DNA from 2 places in the Kribbella sp. NPDC048915 genome. Region 2 is predicted to be linked to the other one. Evidence: riboswitches for the same ligand, from Rfam matches in the RefSeq annotation. Region 2 holds a riboswitch; the other holds the start of a gene.
The links. Region 2 has a riboswitch for glycine ahead of AB0B82_RS02645 (L-serine ammonia-lyase). Riboswitches for the same ligand answer to the same signal wherever they lie in the genome.

Region 1 (4,977 bases), on a different contig from region 2:
TGAACGGCACCGTGACCGCCGTCAACGAGGCGCTCGCCGACCAGCCCGACCTGGTCAACAGCGACCCGTACGGCGAGGGCTGGTTGCTCGACATCGACGTGGAGGACGCCGACGAGGTGTCCGCGCTGATGGACGCCGAGGCGTACCAGGCCCAGCTCGACCAGGGCTGACCGCCGGCTGATAGCGTTACCGGCCTCAACCGCTGGTCGAGGGTTGAGGCCCTTGGCCACACTGTCAACACTGTCAACACGGGGTCTATCGAGACGTCGCCGGACCGCCGGCGAGCGGGAGGATCACAGTATGCCGTTCTGCAACCAGTGCGGGCACGAGAACTCCGAGGGCAGCCGGTTCTGCTCGCAGTGCGGAGCGATGCTGCCTGGCGCGGACCGCCCGGCGGCAGCCCCGGCGACCCCTCAGACGCCACCGACGCCCGGTGTCACCGACACCGCGATGCTCACCCCGATCGGGGCCGAGCCGGAGCCGGAGCAGACCGGTGAGCCGCTGTCGGCCGACGACGCCGCGGCGGTCGGCGCGCTGCCGGCCGGATCCGCCCTGCTGATCGTCCAGCGCGGGCCGAACGCGGGCAGCCGGTTCCTGCTCGACGTGGACGTGGTGACCGCCGGCCGGCACCCGGACAGCGACATTTTCCTGGACGACGTGACCGTGTCGCGCCGGCACGCGGAGTTCCGCCGCGACGCGCACGGCGTCAAGGTCCGCGACGTCGGTAGCCTGAACGGTACGTACGTGAACCGGGACCGGATCGACGAGGTGCAGCTGACCAACGGCGACGAGGTCCAGATCGGCAAGTACCGGCTGGTGTACTACGCCAGTGGCCAAGCCTGACCCCAGCGCCGACGCACCGGCGGGCGGCCGCGGCATCGGCGAGGTGCTGAAGCTGCTGCAGGACGAGTTCGCCGATGTCACGATCTCCAAGATCCGGTTCCTGGAGGCCGAGGGCCTGGTCTCGCCGGCCCGGACGCCGTCCGGTTACCGCAAGTTCAGCGCCGCCGATGTCGAGCGGCTGCGGTACGTGCTGGCGGCCCAGCGCGACCGGTACCTGCCGTTGAAGGTGATCAAGGAACACCTCGACGCGATCGACCGTGGCCTGCGGCCCTCCGCCGCGGGCCCGCCGGTCGCGCCGAGTACGCCGCAAACCCCCGGGCAGCCGGTCGCTGAGGACTTCGGCGCCGCCGCCACCGAGCTGCGGCTGACCCGCGAGGAACTCCGTACGGCGGCGGACGTGTCGCCCGAGCTGCTCGACGAGTTGGAGGGGCACGGTCTGGTCGTGGCCACTGGCAAGCATTATTCGGGCGATGCGATCGTGATCGCCCAGGTCGCCGCCGAGCTGGCGTCGTACGGCATCGAGCCGCGGCACCTGCGTGCCTTCCGGACCGCGGCGGATCGCGAGGTCGGCCTGATCGAGCAGGTCACCGGCCCGCGCCGGACCGAACAGACCGCCGAGCTGGCCGCGCTGACCGTCCGGCTGCACACCGCGCTGGTGCGGTCCAGGCTGCCGCGCCCGTAACCGCTCCACCTTCCGCGCGGAGTAGGCTGAAGACGTGCGCGAAGTCGACGTGGTCGGAGTCCGGGTGGAGATGCCCTCGAGTCAGCCGATCGTGCTGCTCAAGGAGGTCGGCGGGGAGCGGTATCTGCCGATCTGGATCGGCGCTGCCGAGGCGAGTGCGATCGCGTTCGCCCAGCAGGGCATGGAGCCGCCCCGGCCACTGACCCACGACCTGTTCGCGGAGACCATCCGGGTGCTCGGGCACACCCTCAGCCAGGTCCGGATCGTGAACCTGAACGACGGTGTGTTCGAGGCGATCCTGGTGTTCGACGACAAGACCGAGATCTCGGCGCGCCCGTCGGACTCGATCGCGATCGCGCTGCGCACCGGTACGCCGGTGTTCTGCGCCGACGAGATCCTCGCCGAGGCCGGTATCCCGGTCCCGGAGAGCGAGACGAACAGCACGGACGAGGTGCAGGAGGAAGAGGAGGTCGAGCGGTTCCGGGAGTTCCTCGACCAGGTGACTCCCGAGGACTTCGACAAGAGCTGACCTTCCCGGCGCGCCGCGTCGGGTGGCCGGCACAAGTGCGGCTAGGTAACGATTCGTACGGCGGTCGCGACACGCTCGCGGCTCGGTGCGGTTGTCGTTGACCCGCCTCGGGCGGCGGCTTACCGTGAAGGAGTCGTGGGGTGCTGTCACTCCACGCAGATGACTCGTTTCGGTCGGTATCGTTCCAGTCGGTATCCAGGGAGGCTCAGGCGTGACACGCACCGGGGACACGGATCTGACGGCGCAGTCGACGTCCGACGCGCACGCAGAGGCTGTGGCAGCCGCTACCGCCACTGCCGGCGTCCAGGGTCTGCTGTTCGACGACGACCTGCGGCCGATGCCGGAGGACGTCGGTTTCCGGGGGCCGACGGCGTGCGCTGCCGCCGGGATCACCTACCGCCAGCTCGACTACTGGGCCCGCACCGGCCTGGTCTCACCGTCGGTGCGTCCCGCGACCGGCTCCGGCACCCAGCGGTTGTACGGGTTCCGTGACGTTCTGTTGCTGAAGGTGATCAAGCGGCTGCTCGACGCCGGGATCTCGCTGCAGCAGATCCGGACCGCGATCGCGCACCTGAGCAAGCGCGGGTTCGACGACCTGACCCAGATCACGCTGATGAGCGACGGCGCCTCGGTGTACATGTGCACCTCGCCGGACGAGGTCATCGATCTGCTGGCCGGCGGCCAGGGCGTTTTCGGCATCGCGCTCGGCGGTGTCTGGCGTGAGGTCGAGGGTTCGCTGTCCGAGCTGCCGACCGAGCGCGCCGACGGTCACGACGACGAGGACGCCGACCCGCACGCGAACGACGAGCTCGCCGCCCGTCGCCGCGCCCGGATGACCGGCTGACCTGCCGGGCACCTGCAGGCACAGCTCCGGCTTCGTTGCTGGTAGCCTCGTGACAGCCGTTCACAGCACTCGGGAGAGACCCGTGTCATCGGGCGCCGAAGGGGCAATTCCTCCCCGGAACCTCTCAGGCCCAGGGACCGAGTGTCGCAGGCGACTCTGAAGCGTGCAGGGTGCGTGACAGAGGGGGAGGCCACCGGCAGCACAGCCAGCAACGGAGCCTCTTGATGACAACCGAACTCTCTGCGATCTTTGCGGACCGCCACATCGGACCGCGACCCGACGAGGTCGCCCGGATGGTGCAAGTCCTCGGGTACGACGACGTCGACGCGCTCGTGGATGCCGCGGTCCCCGCGTCCATCCGCTCCGCCGAGGCGCTGCGGCTGCCCGAGCCGGCGTCCGAGGTGGACGCGCTCACCGAGCTGCGTCAGCTCGCGGCGCGCAACACCGTCGCTACGTCGATGATCGGCCAGGGGTACTACGGCACGTTCACGCCGTCGGTGATCGTCCGCCGCCTGGTCGAGAACCCGGCGTGGTACACCGCGTACACGCCGTACCAGCCGGAGATCTCCCAGGGCCGGCTCGAGGCGCTGCTGAACTTCCAGACCGTGGTGTCCGACCTGACCGGGTTGCCGACCGCGAACGCGTCGCTGCTGGACGAGGGGACCGCAGCGGCCGAGGCGATGACGCTGGCACACCGCTCGAACAAGAAGAGCAAGTCCGACCGCTTCCTCGTCGACGCCGACTGCTTCGCGCAGACCATCGCCGTGGTGCGCACCCGCGCGGAGGCACTCGGGATCGAGGTTGTCGTCGCCGACACGACCGGCGGTCTGCCCGAGGGCGATTTCTTCGGGTTCCTGGTGCAGTACCCGGGCTCGAGCGGTGTCGTTCGCGACCTGAAGCCGCTGATCGCGGCGGCGCACGACCGCGACACCCTGGTCGCGGTGGCCTCCGACCTGCTCGCGCTGACCGTGCTCGAGGCTCCGGGCGAGGCCGGCGCCGACATTGTGATCGGCTCGTCGCAGCGCTTCGGCGTACCGCTGTTCTACGGCGGTCCGCACGCCGGGTTCATGTCCGTACGCTCCGGTCTCGAGCGGTCGTTGCCCGGTCGCCTTGTCGGCGTCTCGGTCGACGCCGACGGCGCCCCGGCGTACCGGCTGGCGCTGCAGACGCGGGAGCAGCACATCCGGCGCGAGAAGGCGACGTCGAACATCTGTACGGCGCAGGTCCTGCTCGCGGTCGTCGCGTCGATGTACGCCGTCTACCACGGGCCCGACGGACTGCGCGCGATCGCGGAGCGGGTGCACGCGTATGCCGGCAAGCTCGCCGCGTCGCTGCGTGCGGGCGGGGTCGAGGTCGTGCACGACGAGTTCTTCGACACCGTGCTCGCCCGGGTTCCGGGCCGGGCCGCGGACGTGGTCGACGCCGCCCGGCAGAACGGGATCTGGCTGCGGCTCGTCGACGCTGACCAGGTCGGCATCTCCTGCGACGAGAAGACCGACGTCGCCACGTTGACCCGGGTCTGCCAGTCCTTCGGCGTGCAGTACGACGACACGCTCGAGGCCGCGGCGATCGCGGTTCCGCGCATGACGGAGTACCTGACGCACCCGGTCTTCAACACGCACCGGTCCGAGACCAAGATGCTGCGGTACCTGCGCAAGCTGTCCGACAAGGACTACGCGCTGGACCGCGGGATGATCCCGCTCGGCTCGTGCACGATGAAGCTGAACGCGACCACCGAGATGGAGCCGGTCACCTGGCCGGAGTTCGCCGACCTGCACCCGTTCGCGCCGGTCGAGGACGCGGCCGGGTACGTGAAGCTGATCGGTCAGCTGGAGCGCTGGCTGGCCGAGGTGACCGGGTACGCGAAGGTCTCGATCCAGCCGAACGCGGGCTCGCAGGGTGAGCTGGCCGGTCTGCTCGCGATCCGCGGCTACCACCACGCGCGGGGCGACGAGGGCCGCAACGTCTGCCTGATCCCGGCCAGCGCGCACGGCACCAACGCCGCGTCCGCGGTGATGGCCGGCATGAAGGTTGTCGTTGTCAAGGGCAACGACGACGGCACGATCGACCTGGCGGACC
Region 2 (4,977 bases):
GACAGGCGCAGTGACAGCGACAGTGGCACCGACAGTGGCACCGACAGTGGCACCGACACCGATGGGGGAAGTCACACCTCATGAACGCAGCGGATGCTTCCCAAGCCTTCGTCAACGCCGCCGCGGCCATGGTCGGCCCGTCCGACGTGGTCGGCACCCTGACCGGGCTCCTCGACGACTGCGGCTCGCTCACCGGAGCGTCCGCCCTCGGTGTCCTGGTCCGCGACCCGAACGGTGGGCTCGAACTGCTCGCCGCGACATCCCATGCCACCGCCGAACTCGAGCTCTACCAGATCCAGCGCGACTCCGGCCCCTGCATCGAGACCGTCGACACCGGACATCCGATCCACGTCACCGGCCGGGCCGAGATCGAAGAGCGCTGGGGTGACGTCGGGCGCGCCATCACCGCGGCCGGGTACGTCCAGGTGAACACCCGGCCGTTGCACTGGCACAGCGAAGTGATCGGCGCGATGAACGCCTTCCACCGCGCCGACGAGCCGCTCGACGCCGATGCGCTGAGGCTGTCGCAGGCGTTCGCGGACATGGCCACCACGGCGATCGTCCAGGCTGGCGACCTCGCCCCTGCCGACGTCGCCGCCCGAATCGCGAAGGCTCTGCAGAGCAGGATCGTGATCGAGCAGGCCAAAGGCGCGCTGGCCGAGGAGTACGGCATCGACATGGCCGAGGCCTACCAACGGCTCGTCCGGGTCTCCCGCGACCACACCGACGAGACCCTGACCGAGACCGCCGCCCGGATCCTCCGCGAGGCGCAGGTCAGCAGCTGACAACGCGCCGAGCCGCCCGGCGCGCGGCGCCCTCGTCTGTCAGCCTGCTCTCATGACGCTCGTCCTGCTGCAGGCCGACGGACGGTGGCGGCTTGCGATGGATCTGGCGACGTTCGGTGTCGGTGCTCCGGACATGCAGCGCCTCGTTGCCGGCAGTCAGGCCGAGGTCGTCCTGGCGCGCGGCGAGCACGACCTGATGAACTCCGACGCCCAGTTGCGCGCCCTGCACGACCAGGCGGTCACGCTGCCCGGCCTCGGCCACAACGCACAGGTCGAGGACCCGGCCGCAGTTCGCCGCGCTGCTCGAGGCTCGGTGAGCGTCAGCACTCGATCACGTTGACGGCGAGGCCGCCGCGGGACGTCTCCTTGTACTTGATCTTCATGTCGGCGCCGGTCTCGCGCATGGTCTTGATGACCTTGTCGAGCGTGACGACGTGCACGCCGTCGCCGTGCATCGCCATCCGGGCCGCGTTGATCGCCTTCACCGACGCCATCGCGTTCCGCTCGATGCACGGGATCTGCACCAGGCCGCCGACCGGGTCGCAGGTCAGGCCGAGGTTGTGCTCCATCGCGATTTCGGCCGCGTTTTCCACCTGCTCCGGCGTACCGCCGAGGACCTCGCACAATCCGGCGGCAGCCATCGAGCACGCGGACCCGACCTCGCCCTGGCAGCCGACCTCGGCGCCGGAGATCGACGCGTTCTCCTTGTACAGCACGCCGATCGCACCGGCCGCCAGCAGGAACCGGACCGCGCCGTCCTCGGTCGATCCGGGGACGAAGCGCCGGTAGTAATGCAGTACGGCGGGGATGATGCCCGCGGCACCGTTCGTCGGCGCGGTGACGATCCGCCCGCCGGACGCGTTCTGCTCGTTGACGGCGAGCGCGAACAGGTTCACCCAGTCCATCACCTTGAGCGGATCGACCGACCACGGGTCCTGGCTGAGCTTCTGGTGCAGGGCATGCGCCCGGCGCGGCACCTTCAGTCCGCCGGGCAGGATGCCTTCGGTCTCGCAGCCCTCGCGGACGCAGTCCTGCATCACCTGCCAGATGTGCAGCAGGCCGGCGCGGACCTCGTCCTCGGTACGCCAGGCCAGCTCGTTCGCGAGCATCACCTCGCTGATCGACAGTTGCGACTCGCGGCACCGGTCGAGCAGCTCGGCGCCGGTCGTGAACGGGTACTTCAGCGGTGTCGTGTCCGGCACGATCCGGTCCCCCGCCGCGGCCTCCTCGTCGACCACGAACCCGCCGCCGACCGAGTAGTACGTGCGCTCCCGCAGTACCGTGCCGGCCGCGTCGCGGGCGACGAAGATCATCCCGTTCGGGTGGTACGGGAGCGCCTTGCGGCGGTGCATGAGCAGATCGGTGTTCTCGTCGAACGCGATCTCGTGCCGGCCGGCCAGCTGGATCCGGCCGCGCTCGCGGATCGTCTCGACGCGGGCGTCGACGGCGTGCGTGACGACGGTCTCGGGGTCCTCGCCCTCGAGGCCGAGCAGGACGGCCTTGTTGCTGCCGTGCCCGTGCCCGGTCGCGCCGAGCGAGCCGAACAGCTGGGCCTCGACCCGCGCCGTCGCGGCCAGCAGGCCGTCGGCGGCGAGCCCGAGCGCGAAGGTCCGGGCCGCCCGCATCGGTCCCACCGTGTGGGAGCTCGACGGGCCGATCCCGATACTGAACAGATCGAAGACGCTGATCGCCATCGTGTGGAGGTTCCTTCCGGTCGACGTTGACCGTTGGTGTCCTCCCCGCTCTGTCGGGCGGACGCCCTCCAGAGGTGCCTCGCCCGTGCGGTGAAGGTGCCTGAGAGATTCTTGGGGAGAGTTGCTCCTACGGCGCCCGGTTCCGGCGGTTACGCCGTAGCCGGGACTCTCCCGCACGGGTTCATGCGGCGGTGTTTGCTGATGTTGTGGACGGTACGGCGGCCTCCCGGCTCGCGTCAATCCGGCCGTCCACGCGGCCGGTACGGACCGCCCAGATCTCGAAGAACCAGGTGCACAGCGGCGGGACACTGGCCGCCAGCGCCGCCAGCGTGACCGGCCAGGACCAGCGCAGCGGGCCGCGGACGGCGAGCACGGTGATCCCGTACGCGACGAAGATCCCGCCGTGGATCGGCCCGAAGATGTGCACGCCGACCTCGTTCCCGGTCAGTGCGTACTTGAACAGCATCCCGATCAGCAGTCCGGTCCACGAGATCGCCTCGGCGATCGCCACCACCCGGAACACCGCCGCATGTTTGGTAGTCATCAACGGCCGACCCTAACAACATCCCCCAGCCGGGGTCCGGGGTGCCGTGGGGGCGGTTCCCCGATGCGGCGCAGCAAACGATTACCGAAGGATCGGCGGTATGACGCTTCTTCGACGCACTCCACGCTCCGCGGCTGCCGTCTTCACCGGCGCCGTACTGCTCGGCGTCGCCGACCCGGCCACCGGCTACACCTGGGCCCGCAGCGTGGAGCGGCAGCTCGGACGGTACGGCGTACTGCTCACGTACCAAGGCTGGGGACACGGGAGCTACGGGAAGAGCCCGTGCATGCAGCGCACGATCGACAACTACCTGATTGCGCGTGACGTAGCGAGGCGCGGCAGCAACTGCCCCGCCGTACCGCCGGCAGCCTAGTACGTCGGACCGGCTCGTGGATCAGACCGGGACGCCGGTCACTTCGAGGACGCGGTCCAGGTGGTCGCCGCGGACCAGGCGGTTCCGCATCAGCCGGAGCTCGGCGCAGGCGCTCTCCAGGGCCTGCGCCTGGGTCCGGCAGTTGTCGACGTACCAGAACGGGTCGTCCGGCTGCGGATCGTCGGCGTCGTCGATGTCGGCGTACCAGTGCTGGCGGCCGCAGTTCACTACTCGCACTCGCAGGTTCATGATGACTACTCCCCGTGCCCAGAATCCTGGGTCCCCCTCGGCCCCAGTTCAGGGCCGACCCGGCCGGCGCATGGTCGAGGCCCCCCACTCCCACGCGCCCGGCCGAGCTCGGCCCTCCCCCGACTACTACATCGCGCCGGGCCGGAGAACGTTACTGTTCGTGACCGGTAATTTTGATTACCTGGATTTCAGCGGGCCTCGAGGTGCGATCGGGTCCACTGCTCGAGACCGTCGGTGGTGATCGGCAGGTCCTCGGTGAGGATCTCCAGCCGGTCGGAGTGGACCACCACGTTGTCCTCGATCCGGATGCCGATCCCGCGCAACTCAGGCGGGACGGTCTCGTCGTGCGGGTGGAAGTAGAGCCCCGGCTCGACCGCGAGCGCCATCCCGGCCTCGATGGTGCCGGCGAAGTACGCCTCCGGGCGCGACGCGTCGCAGTCGTGCACGTCGAGACCGATGTAGTGACCGGTCCCGCAGACGATGTACCGGCGGTGCTGCTGCCCGTCGGGCCCGAGCAGCTCGTCGAGCGAGACGTCCAGCAGACCCCAGTCGCGCAGCCCTTCGGCCAGGACCCGCAGCGCCTCGTACTGGAAGGCGCGGTACGGCGCTCCGACCCGGACCGCGTCGAGGGACGCCAGCTGCGCCTTGTGCACCAGGTCGTGCACCTGGCGCTGCGCCGCCGTGTACTCACCGGTGGCCGGGAAGGTCCGGGTGACGTCCGCGGTGTAGAGCGTGCGGGTCTCCACGCCGGCGTCCAGCAGGATCACGTCACCCTCGTTGACCGGGCCGTCGTTGCGGACCCAGTGCAGCACCGGCGCGTGCTTGCCGGCCGCAACGATCGACGCGTAGCCGACACCGTTGCCCGCCGTCCGTGCGCGCCGGTCGAAGGTGCCCTGCAGCCAGCGTTCGCCGCCACCGCGGATCGCCTCGGGCAGCTCCCGCGCCACGTCGCCGAATGCGAGCACGCTCGCCGCGACCGCTTCCCGCAGCTGGTCGAGCTCCCAGTCGTCCTTGATCCGGCGCAGCTCGGCGATGGTCTGCCGCAGCGCGTTGCCGTCGGTGGGCGACGTCCGGACCAGGGCGTCCAGCATCGGCTCGACCCCCGGCACCGACAGCATGAACGGGACCGCGCCACGGACGGCCGCCGGCAATTCCTCGATCGGACGGCAGGCGATCTGCAGTGCCTCGGACCAATCCTTCAGCCCCGGCACCGGGCCGATCCACAGCTCGCCGTCGCGGGCGTTGGCGAAGAAGTCCGCCTCGTCCGGCCCGGCCGCCTCGCGCAGGTACAGCGTCGCGTCGCCGTCGGCGGAGATGACCAGGACGGCCCCC

Region 1: it holds a riboswitch for glycine, as region 2 does, so the genes downstream of both, gcvP (aminomethyl-transferring glycine dehydrogenase) here and AB0B82_RS02645 (L-serine ammonia-lyase) in region 2, are expected to answer to the same signal.

What each region holds. Positions count from the first base shown of each region.
Region 1 is NZ_JBEZFT010000005.1:102,492-107,468, reverse strand. Features, by position in the region: gene gcvH (glycine cleavage system protein GcvH) at 1-170, shown strand, start outside; gene AB0B82_RS04730 (FHA domain-containing protein) at 301-843, shown strand; gene AB0B82_RS04725 (MerR family transcriptional regulator) at 830-1,525, shown strand; gene AB0B82_RS04720 (bifunctional nuclease family protein) at 1,560-2,054, shown strand; gene AB0B82_RS04715 (MerR family transcriptional regulator) at 2,329-2,898, shown strand; glycine riboswitch at 2,959-3,048, shown strand; gene gcvP (aminomethyl-transferring glycine dehydrogenase) at 3,123-4,977, shown strand, end outside.
Region 2 is NZ_JBEZFT010000003.1:64,774-69,750, reverse strand. Features, by position in the region: gene AB0B82_RS02660 (GAF and ANTAR domain-containing protein) at 1-84, shown strand, start outside; gene AB0B82_RS02655 (GAF and ANTAR domain-containing protein) at 81-785, shown strand; gene AB0B82_RS02650 (hypothetical protein) at 838-1,125, shown strand; gene AB0B82_RS02645 (L-serine ammonia-lyase) at 1,106-2,479, opposite strand; glycine riboswitch at 2,558-2,663, opposite strand; gene AB0B82_RS02640 (DUF3817 domain-containing protein) at 2,661-3,023, opposite strand; gene AB0B82_RS02635 (alpha/beta hydrolase) at 3,124-3,396, shown strand; gene AB0B82_RS02630 (hypothetical protein) at 3,418-3,645, opposite strand; gene AB0B82_RS02625 (aminopeptidase P family protein) at 3,834-4,977, opposite strand, start outside.